Regions from separate parts of the Streptomyces sp. NPDC085900 genome, predicted to be linked through region 2. Evidence: riboswitches for the same ligand, from Rfam matches in the RefSeq annotation. Region 2 holds a riboswitch; the other holds the start of a gene.
The links. A riboswitch is a leader RNA that binds a small molecule or an ion and turns the genes downstream of it on or off. The one in region 2 is predicted to bind cobalamin.

Region 1 (7,430 bases), on a different contig from region 2:
CTCCCGCAGCGCGTCCAGCACCCGCACCGCCGACGCCGGAGTGTCCAGCCCCACCGCGTTGCCGACCCGGGAGTGCTTCGTCGGATACGCCGTGAAGACCAGCGCCAGCTTCTTGTCGGCGTTCGGCTTGTGCTTCAGCCGGGCGTGCCGTACGGCGATCCCGGCGACCCGCGCGGCCCGCTCGGGGTCGGCGACGTACACGGGGACGTCGTCGGGGCCCTGCTCCTTGAAGGAGAAGGGCACCGTGATCAGCCGCCCGTCGAACTCCGGGATCGCGACCTGCATCGCCGCGTCCATGGGGGAGAGGGCGGCGTCGGACTCGTCCCAGGCAGCCCTGGACGACGTGAGGCAGAGCCCCTGCAGCACGGGCACGTCGAGGTCGGCGAGCGCCCCGATGTCCCAGGCCTCCTCGTCGCCGCCCGCGGAGGCCTGCGAGGCGTGCGTGCCGCCGGCGGCGAGGACGGTGGCCACGAGCGCGTCGGCCCGGCCGAGGATCTCGTACAGCCCGGGGTCCGCGCCGCGCAGCGAACCGCAGTACACGGGAAGGGCGTTGGCGCCCCGCGCCTCGATCGCCTGGCACAGGGTGTCCACGAAGGCGGTGTTGCCGCTGAGTTCATGGGCCCGGTAGAAGAGCACGCCCACGGTCGGGCGGCCCTCCACCCTCTCGTACGAGCCGTGGACCCCGTACTCCGGCATCTTGTGCGGCTCGACGAAGCCCTCGCCCGTCAGCAGCACGGTGTCGGACAGGAACCGCGCCAGCTCGGTCAGGTTGGCCGGCCCGCCCTCGACGAGGTACTTCAGCGCCTCGGCGACCACACCCGCCGGCACGGACGACTCGGCCATCAGCTCCGCGTCCGGCACGGCCTCCCCGCCGAGCAGCACGGTCGGGACGCCGGACGCCTTCAGCGCGGCGAGCCCGTCCTCCCACGCCCGTTTCCCGCCGAGCAGCCGTACGACGGCGATGTCGGCGCCCTCGACGAGCCCCGGCAGCTCCCCGGCGACGTCCACCCGCATCGGGTTGCCGATCCGGTAGTCGGCGCCGGTCGCGGCCCGCGCCGCCAACAGGTCCGTGTCGGCGGTCGACAACAACAACACAGTGCTCATGCGGGCGCTCCAGGTGGAATGAATGGCAGTCCTTGCGGCGCGCCCGACTCGATGAGCCGCCACAGCGCGTCCGTGTCCGCGTGCTGTTCGATCAGGTCGCCGAGCCGGTCCAGCTGCTCCTCGCGCAGCGCGGCGAACGACGTGCCCTCGGCCGGCACGAAGCGGCGGCCCGCGGCGGCCGCCACCTCGCGCAGGAAGGCGCGCCGGAAACCGTCCGACTCCAGCGAACCGTGCCAGTGGGTGCCCCAGGTCTGGCCGACCCGGCAGCCGTCGAGGAAGGGCCGGCCCCCGCTCACGGAGGCGACCCCGTGATGGATCTCGTATCCCTCGACCCGCTCGCCGAGGGCTTCGCCCACCGGCCGGGTGAGGGTCTTCTCGCGGGCGAACCGCACCCGCACGGGCAGGACTCCGAGGCCCGCCACATGCCCCCGCCGGCTCTCCACCTCGTCCTCGATGTGCTCGCCGAGGACCTGGAAGCCGCCGCAGACACCGAGGATCGGGCGCTGTTCGGCCGCCCTGCGGCGCAGCGCGTCGGCGAGTCCCCGCTCGTGCAGCCACTCCAGGGCCCGGACGGTGCCGCGGGTCCCCGGGATCACCACGAGGTCCGCGTCCGCCAGTTCCTCGGGCCGGTCCACGAACCGCACGACGACCCCCGGTTCGGCGGCCAGCGCGTCGACGTCCGTGAAGTTGGACATCAGCGGGACCGCGCAGACCGCGACCCGCAGGACGTCCTCGCCCACCGGCGGGGCGACGTTCGACTCCCGCACGGTCCCGCGCAGGGACACCCGCAGTCCGTCCTCCTCGTCGATGCCGAGCCCGTGCCGGAAGGGCAGGACGCCGTACGTGCGCCGCCCGGTGAGCCCGTGCAGCATGTCGAGGCCGGGCTCCAGGAGGGCGACGTCACCCCGGAACTTGTTGACCAGGAACCCCGCCACGAGCGCCTGGTCCTCGGGGGACAGGAGCGCGACGGTCCCGAAGAAGGAGGCGAAGACGCCCCCGCGGTCGATGTCCCCGACCACCAGCACGGGCAGCCCTGCGTTCCGGGCGATGCCCATGTTCACGATGTCCGTGCGCCTGAGGTTGATCTCGGCCGGACTGCCCGCCCCTTCGCAGATCACCGCGTCATACGTGCCCCGCAGTTCGGCGAGACAGTCGAGAACGGTCCCGAGGAGCTTCTGCTGCCGGCCGCCGTGATACCCGCGCGCGCTCAACTCGCCCACGGGCCGGCCCATCAGCACGACCTGGCTGCTCTGCTCGCCTCCCGGCTTCAGCAGCACGGGGTTCATCAGCGCGGTCGGCTCGATCCGGCACGCCTGTGCCTGCATGGCCTGCGCCCGCCCGATCTCGGCGCCCTCGCGCGTCACGAACGAGTTCAGGGACATGTTCTGCGCCTTGAACGGCGCGACCTTGACGCCCTGTCGCACCAGCCAGCGGCAGATCCCGGCGGTGACGACGCTCTTGCCCGCGTCGGAGGTGGTGCCGGCGACGAGCAGCCCACCGCCGCTCATGACGCACGTCCCTTCAGCAGGGCGCGCGCCGCAACGCTCACGCCGAGCGAGAGCAGTCCGACGCGCCGTGACAGCCGTACGGCCCGCTCGATGTCCCCGACCTCCACGGGCCGCCCCTCACTGTTCAGCACGGGCCGGTGCTCGACCCGCCCTCCGTACGACAAGGTCCCGCCCAGGCGCACCCCGAGCGCTCCCGCGAACGAGGCCTCCACCGGACCGGCGTTGGGGCTCGGGTGCCGGCCGGCGTCGGCGCGCCAGGCCCGTACCGCCCCCGCCGGGTCGCCCCCGGCGACCGTCGCGAGCCCGGCCGTCAGCCTGGCCCCCGGCCAGCCGGCGACGTCGTCCAGCCGCGCCGAGGCCCATCCGTAGCGCCGGTACCGGGCCGAGCGGTGCCCGACCATGGCGTCCAGCGTGTTCACGGCCCGGAAGCCCAGCAGCCCCGGCACACCGCCGACGGCGCCCCACACCAGCGCCCCGACCACCGCGTCGGAGGTGTTCTCGGCGACCGACTCCACCACGGCCCGCGCGATCCCGTCGGCGTCCAGCGCCTGTGGGTCCCGCCCGCACAGATGCGGCAGCCGCGCCCGCGCGGCCTCGACGTCCCCGGCCTGAAGGGCCCGCCCGACGGTCCGGGCCTCGCGCGCGAGCGAAGTCCCGCCGACCACAGCCCAGGTGGCGGCGGCGGTCAGCGCGACGGAAGCGGTCCGGGAGGAACGTACGAGCGACTGTGCCGCGGCACCGAGGGCCACGGCACCGCCCACGCACACGGCGGTGTGCAGCGCGCCCCACCCTCGGTGGTCGCGCCACAGCACTCTTTCCACGGCGCCGGCGGCACGCCCGAACACGGCGACCGGATGCCCGCGGCGGGGATCGCCGAGGAGCTGGTCACCGAGGAGTCCGGCGGCGGCGCCGTACGCGAAGACGCGATCGGCCCGCACCGGCTCAGCCCGCCACGGGGTCGGGCAGGGCTCGGTGGATGAACCTCAACAGGCAGCCGCGCATGGCGATATGTCCTCACTCAGGGTGTCCACGCCCTGGTTCGACGAGACCGGCGGTGGGAGTTCCTGGCTTCCGGGGGATTGCTACCCCGGTGACAGTGGCGGGACCGCGCCGGAATCTCACCGGCTTCCTCCCTTGCCGCCGTACATGGCTCCGGAAGTCCACCATGCGCCCGTACGGCAGTCAACTTGCCGTTGACCTGCGGCGCGGGAGTGTGCTGAGGCCCACACGCAGGGGGTCGCCGGGGTCACCGGAACGCGTGATGCCGGGACGGATCACCGTCCCGGCATCACAGGTGCGTTCGAGGCTCAGGCCTTGTTCATGATCAGCGAGATTCCGTACGCGACGGCCGCCGCGCATCCCGCGAAGGCCACGTAGGCCCCGGTCGCGGCGAGAGCCGCCGAGTTGCCCTCGGCCACGGCCCGTTCGCGGCGGGCCAGGCCCATCACGCCGAGGGTGAACAGGGCGACGAGACCCACGGTGACCGCGAGGCTGACGCCGAAGACGGAGCCCAGAGCTGCCCAGTCGATCTTCATGCTGCTGATTCCTTCGTTACCTGATGCTCGAGACTCAGACGGCGGCCGGCGGGGCCGCCGGCTCCGTGGTCGTGGTCGTGGCCGGCGCCGAGATGGTGGCCGTCAGCTCCTCGCTGACGGTGCCCGCGGGCGGCGGGGTCACGGCGGCGATGGCCGTGGTCACCACGCCGGGCGGTTCCTCGGTCTCGTTGACGTTGGACGCGTCGACGACCTCGCGGCGCGAGAGCTTCCAGATCGCGGCGCTCGCGGCGACCAGGAAGACGGCGACGAGGGCGGTGCCCCAGTCCCCGAGATCCGTCACGGACTCGGCGCCCGCGCCGACGAGCGCGGCGGCCGGGAGGGTGAGGACCCAGGCGACCAGCATGCGGGTCGCGGTCGACCAGCGCACCACACCGCCCTTGCGGCCCAGGCCCGCGCCCATCACCGAGCCGGAGACGACGTGCGTGGTGGAGAGCGAGAAGCCGAGGTGCGAGGAGGCCAGGATCGCCGTGGCGGCGCTGGTCTGGGCGGCGAAGCCCTGCTGCGGCTGCAGCTCGGTCAGGCCCTTGCCCATCGTGCGGATGATGCGCCAGCCGCCGATGTAGGTGCCGAGCGCGATGGCGAGACCGGCGGAGAGGATGACCCAGGTGGGCGGGTCGGCGTCCGGGGCGACGACTCCGCCGGCGACCAGGGCGAGGGTGATGATGCCCATCGTCTTCTGCGCGTCGTTCGTGCCGTGCGCCAGGGAGACCAGTCCGGCGGAGGCGACCTGCCCGGCGCGGTAGCCCTTGGCGGCGGCCTTGCCCTCGGCCTTCTTGTCCAGGGTGTAGGAGAACCGCGTCGCGAGGAGCGCGGCGAGACCGGCGACGATCGGGGCGGCGAGCGCCGGCAGGAGCACCTTGGTCGCGAGCACGTCGCCGTGGACGGCACCGAAGCCGGCCGAGGCGACGGTGGCGCCGATCAGACCGCCCATGAGGGCGTGCGAGGAGCTGGAGGGCAGGCCCACCAGCCAGGTCAGAAGGTTCCAGAGGATCGCGCCGACCAGAGCGGCGAAGATGACCTCGGGACGGATGCCGGTCTCGTCGACGAGACCCTTGGAGATCGTGTTGGCGACCTCCACGGAGAGGAAAGCGCCCACAAGGTTCAGCACGGCGGACATGGCCACCGCGACCTTGGGCTTGAGTGCACCGGTCGAGATGGTCGTGGCCATCGCGTTGGCGGTGTCGTGAAAACCGTTCGTGAAATCGAACGCGAGTGCGGTTACCACCACAATCGCGAGGATCAGCGAGAAGTTTTCCATTTACCCAGGCAATCGTTCGAAGTCATCGGACGGTTGACCGTAAATAACCTGGGTGAACGGAAGATGAACTGAGATGGGCATCGGGGTGTCGGAAACCAGCCGCCCCGGGTGAACTTCCTCAGCTGGGCCTGCGACCCGTTGAACAGGTTCTGGTCACCCGGCAGGGCGCCGCCGTTGTCGTACTGCCAGAAGGTCCAGGACGACCATCCGGCGGGCAGCGCCCCCGCGTCCGCCGCGCCGTGCCGGGCGATCCACAGCGCGTGGTTCGAGGCGAAGGCGCGGCTGCCGCCGGTGCACGTGTTCCACCAGTGGGCGGTCGTGTAGATCACCGGGCGGCGCCCGGTGAGCCGCTTCACCTCGTCGCTGAACGAGTGGATCCAGCCGGTCATGGCGGCCTTGCTCAGCCCGTAGCACCGGTGCCCGGCGCTGTAGGGGTTGTATTCGATGTCCAGCGCGGGCGGCAGGGTCCAGCCGTCCGCCCGCCAGGCGCCGCCGTGGCGCACGAAGTACGCCGCCTGCGTCCTGCCCGGCGACCTGTCCGGCAGGGCGAAGTGGTACGCCCCCCGGACGATGCCGGCGGCGCGGGCGCCGTCGTACTGCCGGGAGAAGTAGGGACTGACGTAGTCCGTGGACTCGGTCGCCTTGATGTAGACGAACCTGGCGCCCTTGGCCTTCGCGCTCCTCCAGTCGACGTTCTTCTGGTGCGAGGAGACGTCGTGTCCCCTGGGCGGACTCGCGGCGAACGCCGGCGACCGGGTGAGCGCGGTTCCCGCGACGGTGAGCGCCGCGACGAGCAGGGCGGCCGCACGGGTGCGGCGGCCGGACGGTTTGCGACCACGGGCCATGTGTCCCCCCGGAATGGCGACGTGCACGACAAATCACCGGGAGATTACTGAAAGATCCGTGCATGCCCGCTGATCTCCGGCCAAACACGGCGACACGTGGATATGTACCGGTACGTCATCTTTCGGAGGAGCGGCTTCCGCTCTAAAGTGCCCGCGCCCCGGGACGGCCCGGCACCCTCTTTGGCAGGATCGCGGCATGGCTGATCAGCGGCGGGAACAGGGCGACGGGCGGGATCCCCGGGAGGGCGCACAGGACGTGCCGCGGGGACGGGGGAGGACCGCGCTCCCGGAGGAGGCGCGCGCCTGGGAGGCCCTCGTCGCCACGGCCCGCCGCACCGTCGCCGAGGGCCTGGTCGTCGGCACCTCCGGCAACGTCTCCGTACGGGTCGGTGAGACCGTCCTGGTCACGCCCTCCGGCGTGCCCTACGACCGCCTCACCCCGGACGACATCACGGGGGTCGCACTCGACGGGCGCCAGGTCCTCGGCACCCTGGTCCCGACCAGCGAGCTGCCCATGCACCTCGCGATCCACCGCTCCACCGACGCCCGCGCCGTCGTCCACACCCACGCCGTGCACGCGACGGCCGTCTCGACCCTCGTCCCCGAGCTCCCGACGATCCATTACATGTCCGCCGCCCTCGGCGGACCCGTCCGAGTCGCCCCCTATGCCACCTACGGCACCGACGAGTTGGCCGAGAACATGCTCCGCGCCCTCGCCGACCGCACGGCCTGCCTCCTGCAGAACCACGGCACGATGGCCCACGGCGCCACCCTCGACCAGGCCTACGACCGCACGGCCCAACTCGAGTGGATGTGCCGCCTGTGGCTGACGGCGTCCTCGGTGCCGGGCCTGTCACCGACCCTGCTGACCCCCGAACAGCTGGACGAGGTGGGGGAGAAGCTCAAGGGGTACGGGCAGCGCTGACGCGGGCGTCACGGGGTAACCGGGATGGCGTGAGCACACCACATCGCCGTCGCACCACATCACCCCGCCCCCGCCTTCCGCTGGCCGGTCACCGCCACCGCCAGGACACTGGACAGGTGCGTACTGTCAGAGCGACGGCCGCCGCCGTCACCGTAGCCCTCGCCGCCGGCGCGGCCTCCGTGGCCGCCGGCCGCTTCGCCAGCGGCGCCGCGCTCAAGGCGACACCCGGCAGGC
Region 2 (7,430 bases):
TGATCATCGACTGTGACACCGGTGTCGACGACGCCCTGGCGCTGTTGTTCGCCGTGCGGCATCCGGGGCTCGATCTGCGGGCGGTGACCTGCGTCGCCGGGAACACGGACGTGGACGGCGTCGTCCGTAACACCCTCACCGTGCTGGAGCAGGCCGGGGCGCCCGACATTCCGGTCGCCCGGGGGGCCGAGCGGCCGTTGATCGAGCCTGCGCGGCCGGCTCCGGTGCACGGGGTCGACGGTATGGGCGATCTCGGGTTGCCCGCGCCCGGGCGGAGGCCGGTCGACGTGGACGCGGTGACTTTGTTGCACAGGGAGATCCTCGCCTCGCCGCGTCCGGTGACCCTGATTCCCACCGCGCCCCTGACCAACATCGCGCTGCTGCTGCGGACCCATCCCGAGGTCACCCGCAACATCGAGCGGATCGTGTTCATGGGCGGCGCGGTGGCGACCGGCAACGCCACACCCGTCGCCGAGTTCAACGTCTGGCACGACCCCGAGGCGGCAGCGGTGCTGCTGACCGCCGGGGTGCCGATCACCATGTACGGGCTGGATGTTTTTACCCAGGTCGTCGTGCCCAGTGCGGACGTGCATCGGCTGCGGGCGTCCTCCGAACCCGGGACTCGTTTGGCCGGTGAGCTGCTGGCCCATCGGCCGGCCCATCCCGGTGAGGCGCCCGAGGCCGAGGAGGCCGGTGGGCTGGGGGACGCGGGTGCCGTGTGCGCTGTCGTCGATCCGGCGGGGATCGGCACGCGGCTGCTCCCCGTCGAGGTCTCCCTCGCGCCGGGGGCGACGCGAGGGCAGACGATCGTCGACCGGCGCCCTCGGCCCGGCGAGGCCGAGCACCATGAGGGCGCCCGTGAACAGGCCCTGGTCGATGTGGCGTTGGACGTGGACGTGGAGCGGTTCGTGAAGTTGTATCTGGCTACCGTCGAGCGGTCCTAGTCCGCTTCGGCCGCCCGTGCCGTCCAGCGCTGTTCCACCTTCGCCAGGCGCCAGTAGGCCAGTGCGGCCGCCCACACGATGATGAACAGGGCGACGATGACGTAGCCGATGTTGCCGACGTCCAGGCCCGCGAGTTCCATCGTGCCGATGAAGAAGGCGACCACGATGGACAGGCCGGTGATGGTGAGGTTGTAGAAGACCTTGCGGACCGGGTTGGAGAACGCCCACTGGTAGGCGAAGTTCATGAACGTGCCGTCGAGCGTGTCGAACAGGCACATCCCCGCGGTGAAGAGGAGGGGCAGGCAGAGGATCGCGTACCAGGGAAGGCCCGCCGCCGCTCCGGAGCCCGCCATGACCATGAGGGTGACCTCGGTGGCCGTCTCGAAGCCGAGCCCGAACAGGAAGCCGACCGGGTACATCTGGCCGGGGCGGCTGATGGACCGGGTGAGACGGCCGAGGAAGCGGTTCATGAAACCGCGGGAGTCGAGGTGCCGTTGGAGCTCGTTCTCGTCGTACGTCCCCGCCCGCATCGCCCGGAACACGCGCACGATGCCGACCAGGGCCACCAGGTTGAGCGCGGCGATCAGGTAGAGGAAGGCACCGGCGACCGTGGTCCCCAGGAAGCCGAGGACCTGGTGGGTGCCGGAGTTCTGGTTGGTCACCTTGTCGGCGAGCTGCGTGCCCGCCGCGATCATCACGGCCAGCACGATCACCACGCTCGAGTGCCCCAGCGCGAACCAGAACCCGACGGACACCGGCCGTTTGCCGTCGGCCATCAGCTTGCGGGTGGTGTTGTCGATCGCGGCGATGTGGTCGGCGTCGAAGGCGTGCCGCACGCCCAGTGTGTAGGCGGTGATGCCCAGGCCGATGCCGAAGGCCTTGGAGCCGACCTCGTAGTGGCCGGGGACCACCAGGAGGAAGAGGATTCCGAAGGCGACGATGTGAAGGGCGGCGATCACCGCCACCAGTCCGGCGGTCTTGACGGTGTCCTCGCGCCGCCAGCGGAAGGAGACGTCCTTGATCTCAGGCAGGGTCATGCGATCAGCTCCAGCACCTCGTGGATCTTTCGTGAGCTGCCGTGGCCGGTCTCCTGGCTTACGGGTCGTGCGTCCGTCATCCCTGCCTTCCCAGCCGTCGTGAGACGACCAGTGGCTGTCCCTTGCGGGACGCGGGACGGGGACTCCCCGATTTCAGTGGCGAGGGCCGCTCCGGTATCGCACCGGATTCCCGAACGCCACGGCCCGCTCACCGTAGGCGACCGCACGTATCCCTGCATAGCTGCGTACCTGCGCAGGTATTCAAGATCACATATGGGGCTGCGAGGATGACTCCATGCATCTCGTCCCGGCCGACCGCGCAGACCGTCGCACCATCGACGGCCACCGGGTGTGCGACGCCATCGCCGCCATCGGTGACGAGGCCCATGTCCGCGCCTGGGCCGACCGCTTCTCCCTGCTCGCCGACCCCAAGCGGCTGGCCCTGCTGCTCGCGTTGCACCGCACGGGGCCGCTGGCCGTGTCCGACCTGGCGATCGCGACCGGCATGAACGACCCGGCCGTCTCCCAGGCGCTGCGGCTGCTGCGCGCGGCCGGTGCGGTCGCCGGGGAGAAGGAGGGGCGGGTCGTGCGCTACCGGGTCGTCGACGAGGACGTACGGCTGCTGCTCAAGCACTGTGCGGCCGACGCGAGCTGACGGCGTGCGGACGTGACGGACGCCCCGGAGCGGGGGATCCCCGGGGCGTCCGTCGTTCGGGAGTGGTTCAGGAGCGGGCGCCGCGCCGGCGTCGGCTCGCGACGACGATCGCCGCGCCGCCGGCCAGCAGGACCGCCGCGCCGCCGGCGATCATGCCGGAGTCGCTGCCGCCGCCGGTCTCGGCGAGGTCGCCACCGCCGCCGTTCGGCGTGGCCGCCGGGACGCTGGTGGACGCGGACGCCACGGGGGTGTCCGGCGTCGACTCCGAGGCGCTCGGCGTCGGGGTGGGGCTCTCCCCGGCCGGGGTGGACGGGGTCGTGGAGGGCGTGGCCGGGGGCTGCGACTCGGTGGTCGTGCAGTCCTTCGTGCCGCCGTTCCAGGACGCGATCAGCTTGTCCTTGATGACCGCGTGGTCCGGGCCGGCCGGCAGGTCGCCGTGCTCGAAGCCGTCGCCGGCGCCCTGCTTGCCGTCGAACCTGGTGGCGCCGCGGTAGAGGTCGATCTGCGCGAAGCAGCCCGCGTCCGGCACCGCGATGTCCAGGGAGTCGGTCTGGCCGGGCTTGACCGTCACCGTGTCGAAGTCGACGAAGACCTGCTGACCCGAGGTGGCGAAGGTGGCGCCGTGCGCGAGGTAGGAGGCGAGCGAGGCGGTGCAGGTGGAGGCGTCGCCGGCGGTGCGGACCTTGATGTGGACCTTGCCGTCGTCGGTGGGCTTGAGGTTCTGGTCGTCGACCTTCACCGAGTCGTAGAAGTCCGTGCCGTCGAGGGAGAACTGGCAGCGGTCGGTCTCCGTCTTGGTGCCGGCGCCCGTGCCGGGCTTGTAGGAGCCGCCCGCCTTCCAGCCGTCTCCGCCGGGGGCGCCGCCGTGCGCCCAGGCCCCGGAGGCGGCGGCGACGGTGGCGGCGCACAGGGCGAGCGACGCGGCGCCCGTTCCGAGGAGTCGGCGCGCGGTGACACGTCTCGCTGTGGACATGGCGGGATCCCCACTTCGGCATGTGCAGCACCCGGCGAGGGCCGCGCGGGCAGCGTGAGGGCATGCGGCGGCCGGCCCTGCCGGGGTGATGGTCGGAGAAACACCGGGCTCACTGGTCACATGAGCCTCAGTGCGCTCACATCGTGGATCCCGTGATCGAACGCTGTCAACCTGCGGTGACGCAGCGGTAGTTCAACCGTCCATCACAATTTCGACACAAGCGGGAGAGGGTCCTTCCGCTGTCCGTCGCTCAGCCCACCGTCGGAGTGGGGCTGGCGTTCGGGCTGGACTCGCCCGGCAGGACCGGGGGTTGGGTGGTGCTGTCCACCGGCGGGGTGAGCACGATCTGGGGCTGACCTGCGGCCGGGGGCGGCGGGGTCAGGTCCTTGGCGGGCAGTTTCGGCGGGGTGGTCTCCTGGAAGAGCACCTGGTCGAAGTTGACCAGCCCGGTGTTCTCCATGACCGTGATGTGGTCCAGCACCGTTGCGTTGGCCTGGTCGGCCAGGGTCCGCACCACGGTGTTCTTGGTGGTGGAGCGGATCTTCGCGATGGTGTTGAAGATCGAACCGTGCGTCACGCGAAGGATGTTGGCGAAGTCGGTGTCGAACTGCTTGCCGCTGTCCGCCTTGAGCGTGTTGACGAACCCCACCTGCTGCGGGCTCGCCACGTTGGGGATCGTGATGTTGAGCATCGTGCTGATCTTGCGGCAGCTGGCGTCCAGTGCCGCGTGGCCGTCGATGAGGTGCTTGCTGGCGGTCTTGACCGCCGCGCTCTGCCCCTTCTGCAGGCCGAGCTGGCCGACGGGGTACTCCCACAGGCCGGCGGCGCGCACCTTGACCACGAAGTCCCGGTCCGACTCGGTCAGCGGCCCCCACTGCGTCTGCGCGATGACTCTCGTCCCCGAACTGGACACGGTGTTCACCCCGAGCATCGAGGGATAGGCGAGTGCGACGAGGGTCAGACTGAGGGCACCGCCCACGAAGAGAGTTCCCGTCGCGTTCCGCGAAAAGCGCACCGTGCCTCCTGCCCAATCGGTTGTCCCGCCCTTCTGCGGCGGGGGTCGGACGGAGGTGAGTACGGACGGCACCGGGGGCCGGAACCTTTTGATTCGGTAAAATCCCACGGGTGTGAGGCGGATCATGGTGCGGTGTTCATGACACAGGTTGACGGAATGTTGACCACTTCACGGGAGAGTCGAGACGGGCCCCCGACCTAGATTCGGCCCATGCCCCCACAGCCCGCCCCCCGGGTCCCCGCGGCCCTTCCCGTCCTGCCCTACCGCAAGCCCACCAAGGGCCGCGACTACTGGGTCCTCGACGACGTGCTGCCCGACGTGGACGCCGTACGCGCGCGCTGTCTGGCGAAGGACGACTGGGTTCGGGGCTACCCCTACACCTCGGAGACCTGGCCCGGTCTGCGCACCATGCCGGGGCTCGAACCCGCGGAGCTCGCCCGGGTCGAGCGCCTGGTGCGGCAGGCGACCGGGGCGAAGGAGCTGTGGGTGCAGAAGGCGCCCGGCGGCGGGACCCTCAACCACAACTGGGTCCAGGTCGTCGGCGAGGGCGAGAGCGAGCCGCGTCCGCACACCGACTCGCGGGCGCTGTGCCGGTACGCGGCCGTGCTGTACCTCAACCCGGGCGTCGGCAAGGACTGCGGCACCGCCTTCTACCGTCAGTCCCTGCCCGGCGGCCGGCTCGGCGGCAACATCGTCCAGGCCCCGCACAACAACCTCGTCGAGGCCCTCGGCACGCGGTACGTGCCGGCCGACCACTTCGAGGAGGACGTACGCGTCCCGCACAGGTACAACCGGCTGCTCCTCTACAACGCCAACCTCGTGCACAGCGCGACCGGTTACACCGGCAGGACGCTGGAGGAGAAGCGGATGACGGCGGTCTTCTTCTGGATGGCGTGAGCGGCCGGGACGCTACCTGTGTCCCAGGCCGCCGCTGCCGAAGGAGCCGCTGGAGCCGGGCATCCAGCGCCGGCGGTGCTGGTCCTTTCCGGTACGGCTTCCCGAGTGGTGGAGCTCGTACGGCGTCAGGCGCTCACCGTCCTGCGAGTGCGGGACCTCGTCCGGTTCGCGCACCTCGCTCATCTCGTGGACGGCTCCGCCCGCGGGAAGGTGGGGCTGCTCGCCGGGCCCGGGCCGCGGGAGCTCGCGGTCGCCGACCCGCATACCGAACCAGAAGGCCCAGATCAGGGCACCTGCGATGATCAGGCCGCCGGCGAAGGCGGCGATCACGTTGAGTACGTCACCCGACGAGGCCGCTATTTCGAACGTCGCGGTACTCATGTACCGATTATCACCCCATTGACGGGTTTGGCGAGGCCGGACGCGACGGGGCCGCCCAGGCCCCGGTGGCGTCCCGGGGTGCGGGAGGCCGAAATGCGCGACGTCTCTTGAGGGTTACGGTTGCCGCAATCCCTGGTGTCGCCGCGGTGAGCACCTCACCATGGGCACATGACACCGGCTCAGAAGGCCATGGACCGGCTCGCGGCGTGGCCCGACCTCACCCCGTGCGCGGCCGGCTGCGGCACGGGCCGGGCGTTGCGTTCGGCGCGGGACGAGATCGTGCACTTCCACTCCGGACGGGACGTCGACCTCCACCTCACGGCCCGCGCGATCCAGCGGCTGCACTACGACTTCGCGGAGTCGTCCGCGATCCGTCTGGTGCCGGGCTCGCGCTGGGTCACCGTCCACCTCGACTGCGACGCCGACGTGGACCTGCTGCTCAGCCTGGTCAGCGTCGCCCTCAAGGCCCACGACCGGCAGGGCGGGGCGCCGGGCACCGACCGCCTGCCGGAGACCGTGTGCAACTTCCGCCGGGTGACCGTGCTGCAGCGCGACGCGGACGGCGAGGACTGAGCGCCACCCGCACGAAACCTTCCCATCACCCGAAACTCCCTCCACGACTGTCACAGGCATGACATACGCTGCTGACAGCAGCCGCGCCCCGTGCGCCACCGCCGTCGAGCGGTCGTGCCCGGGCGCCGCGCGGCACTTTCGACCACCCGGTGCCACACCGGGTTCTCTCGGGGGGGTATCAGTACTGTGCGCATGCGCAGCATCTCGACCGCGACGGCACTCGCGGTCCTCTTCGGCTCGGCGGCGCTCGCCGTCGGCGCGGCGGGACCGGCCGCGGCCGACTCCGCAAAGATCCTGCCGGTGAAGTCGGTCGGCGACATGGTCGTCGACGGCGTCCACAAGGTGGTGTACATCTCCGACCCGGCCGGCGGGAAGATCCTCGTCGCCGACTACTCGGGCACCGTCCGGGCGACCCTGGCGAACGAGCCCGGGGTGACCGGTCTGGCGCTGTCGGCCGACTCCGGCACGCTGTATGCGGCGATCAAGGGCGAGAACCGGATCGTCACCGTGGACACCCAGACGGTGACCCCGGCCCTGAGCTTCTCGCTGGGCGCGGCCGCGCCGCGCGACCTGGAGGTCGTGGACGGCCGGATCTGGTTCTCCTACGACTCCGACCTCGGGTTCGTCGACCCGGCCGGCGGCGAGACGGCGGTCCACCTCGACCAGGCGCCGGGCGATCTGTCGGGCCAGGTGCACCTGGGCGCCGACCCGTCGGCACCGGGCGTCCTGGCGGCCGGCGACGGCAACACGCTGGCCGTGTACGACGTCTCGGCGGACGGCGCCAAGCTGCGGGTCAAGGGCAGCCTCGACTCCGGCGGCAAGCAGGTCGACGTCACGCCCGACGGCAAGCAGGTCCTGACCTCCTGGGGCAGCGGCTACGGCTTCCCGGCGTACTCCACCACCGATCTGAGCAAGGTGACGGACTACCCGGGCAACGCCTACCCGAACGCGGTGT

Region 1: another riboswitch for cobalamin. It lies ahead of ACIGDI_RS36975 (cobalamin biosynthesis protein); the one in region 2 lies ahead of ACIGDI_RS32350 (HoxN/HupN/NixA family nickel/cobalt transporter).

The regions. Positions count from the first base shown of each region.
Region 1 covers NZ_JBITSP010000014.1:165,933-173,362, forward strand. Annotated here, with positions in the region: gene cobN (cobaltochelatase subunit CobN) at 1-1,104, opposite strand, end outside; gene ACIGDI_RS36970 (cobyric acid synthase) at 1,101-2,612, opposite strand; gene ACIGDI_RS36975 (cobalamin biosynthesis protein) at 2,609-3,550, opposite strand; cobalamin riboswitch at 3,651-3,792, opposite strand; gene ACIGDI_RS36980 (hypothetical protein) at 3,920-4,147, opposite strand; gene ACIGDI_RS36985 (inorganic phosphate transporter) at 4,182-5,426, opposite strand; partial or broken gene ACIGDI_RS36990 (lysozyme) at 5,528-6,271, opposite strand; gene ACIGDI_RS36995 (class II aldolase/adducin family protein) at 6,468-7,196, shown strand; gene ACIGDI_RS37000 (alpha/beta hydrolase) at 7,313-7,430, shown strand, end outside.
Region 2 covers NZ_JBITSP010000011.1:116,038-123,467, forward strand. Annotated here, with positions in the region: gene ACIGDI_RS32345 (nucleoside hydrolase) at 1-944, shown strand, start outside; gene ACIGDI_RS32350 (HoxN/HupN/NixA family nickel/cobalt transporter) at 941-1,981, opposite strand; cobalamin riboswitch at 2,007-2,222, opposite strand; gene ACIGDI_RS32355 (metalloregulator ArsR/SmtB family transcription factor) at 2,277-2,636, shown strand; gene ACIGDI_RS32360 (LAETG motif-containing sortase-dependent surface protein) at 2,704-3,609, opposite strand; gene ACIGDI_RS32365 (DUF4142 domain-containing protein) at 3,860-4,588, opposite strand; gene ACIGDI_RS32370 (DUF6445 family protein) at 4,835-5,521, shown strand; gene ACIGDI_RS32375 (DUF6479 family protein) at 5,534-5,902, opposite strand; gene ACIGDI_RS32380 (luciferase family protein) at 6,071-6,475, shown strand; gene ACIGDI_RS32385 (YncE family protein) at 6,668-7,430, shown strand, end outside.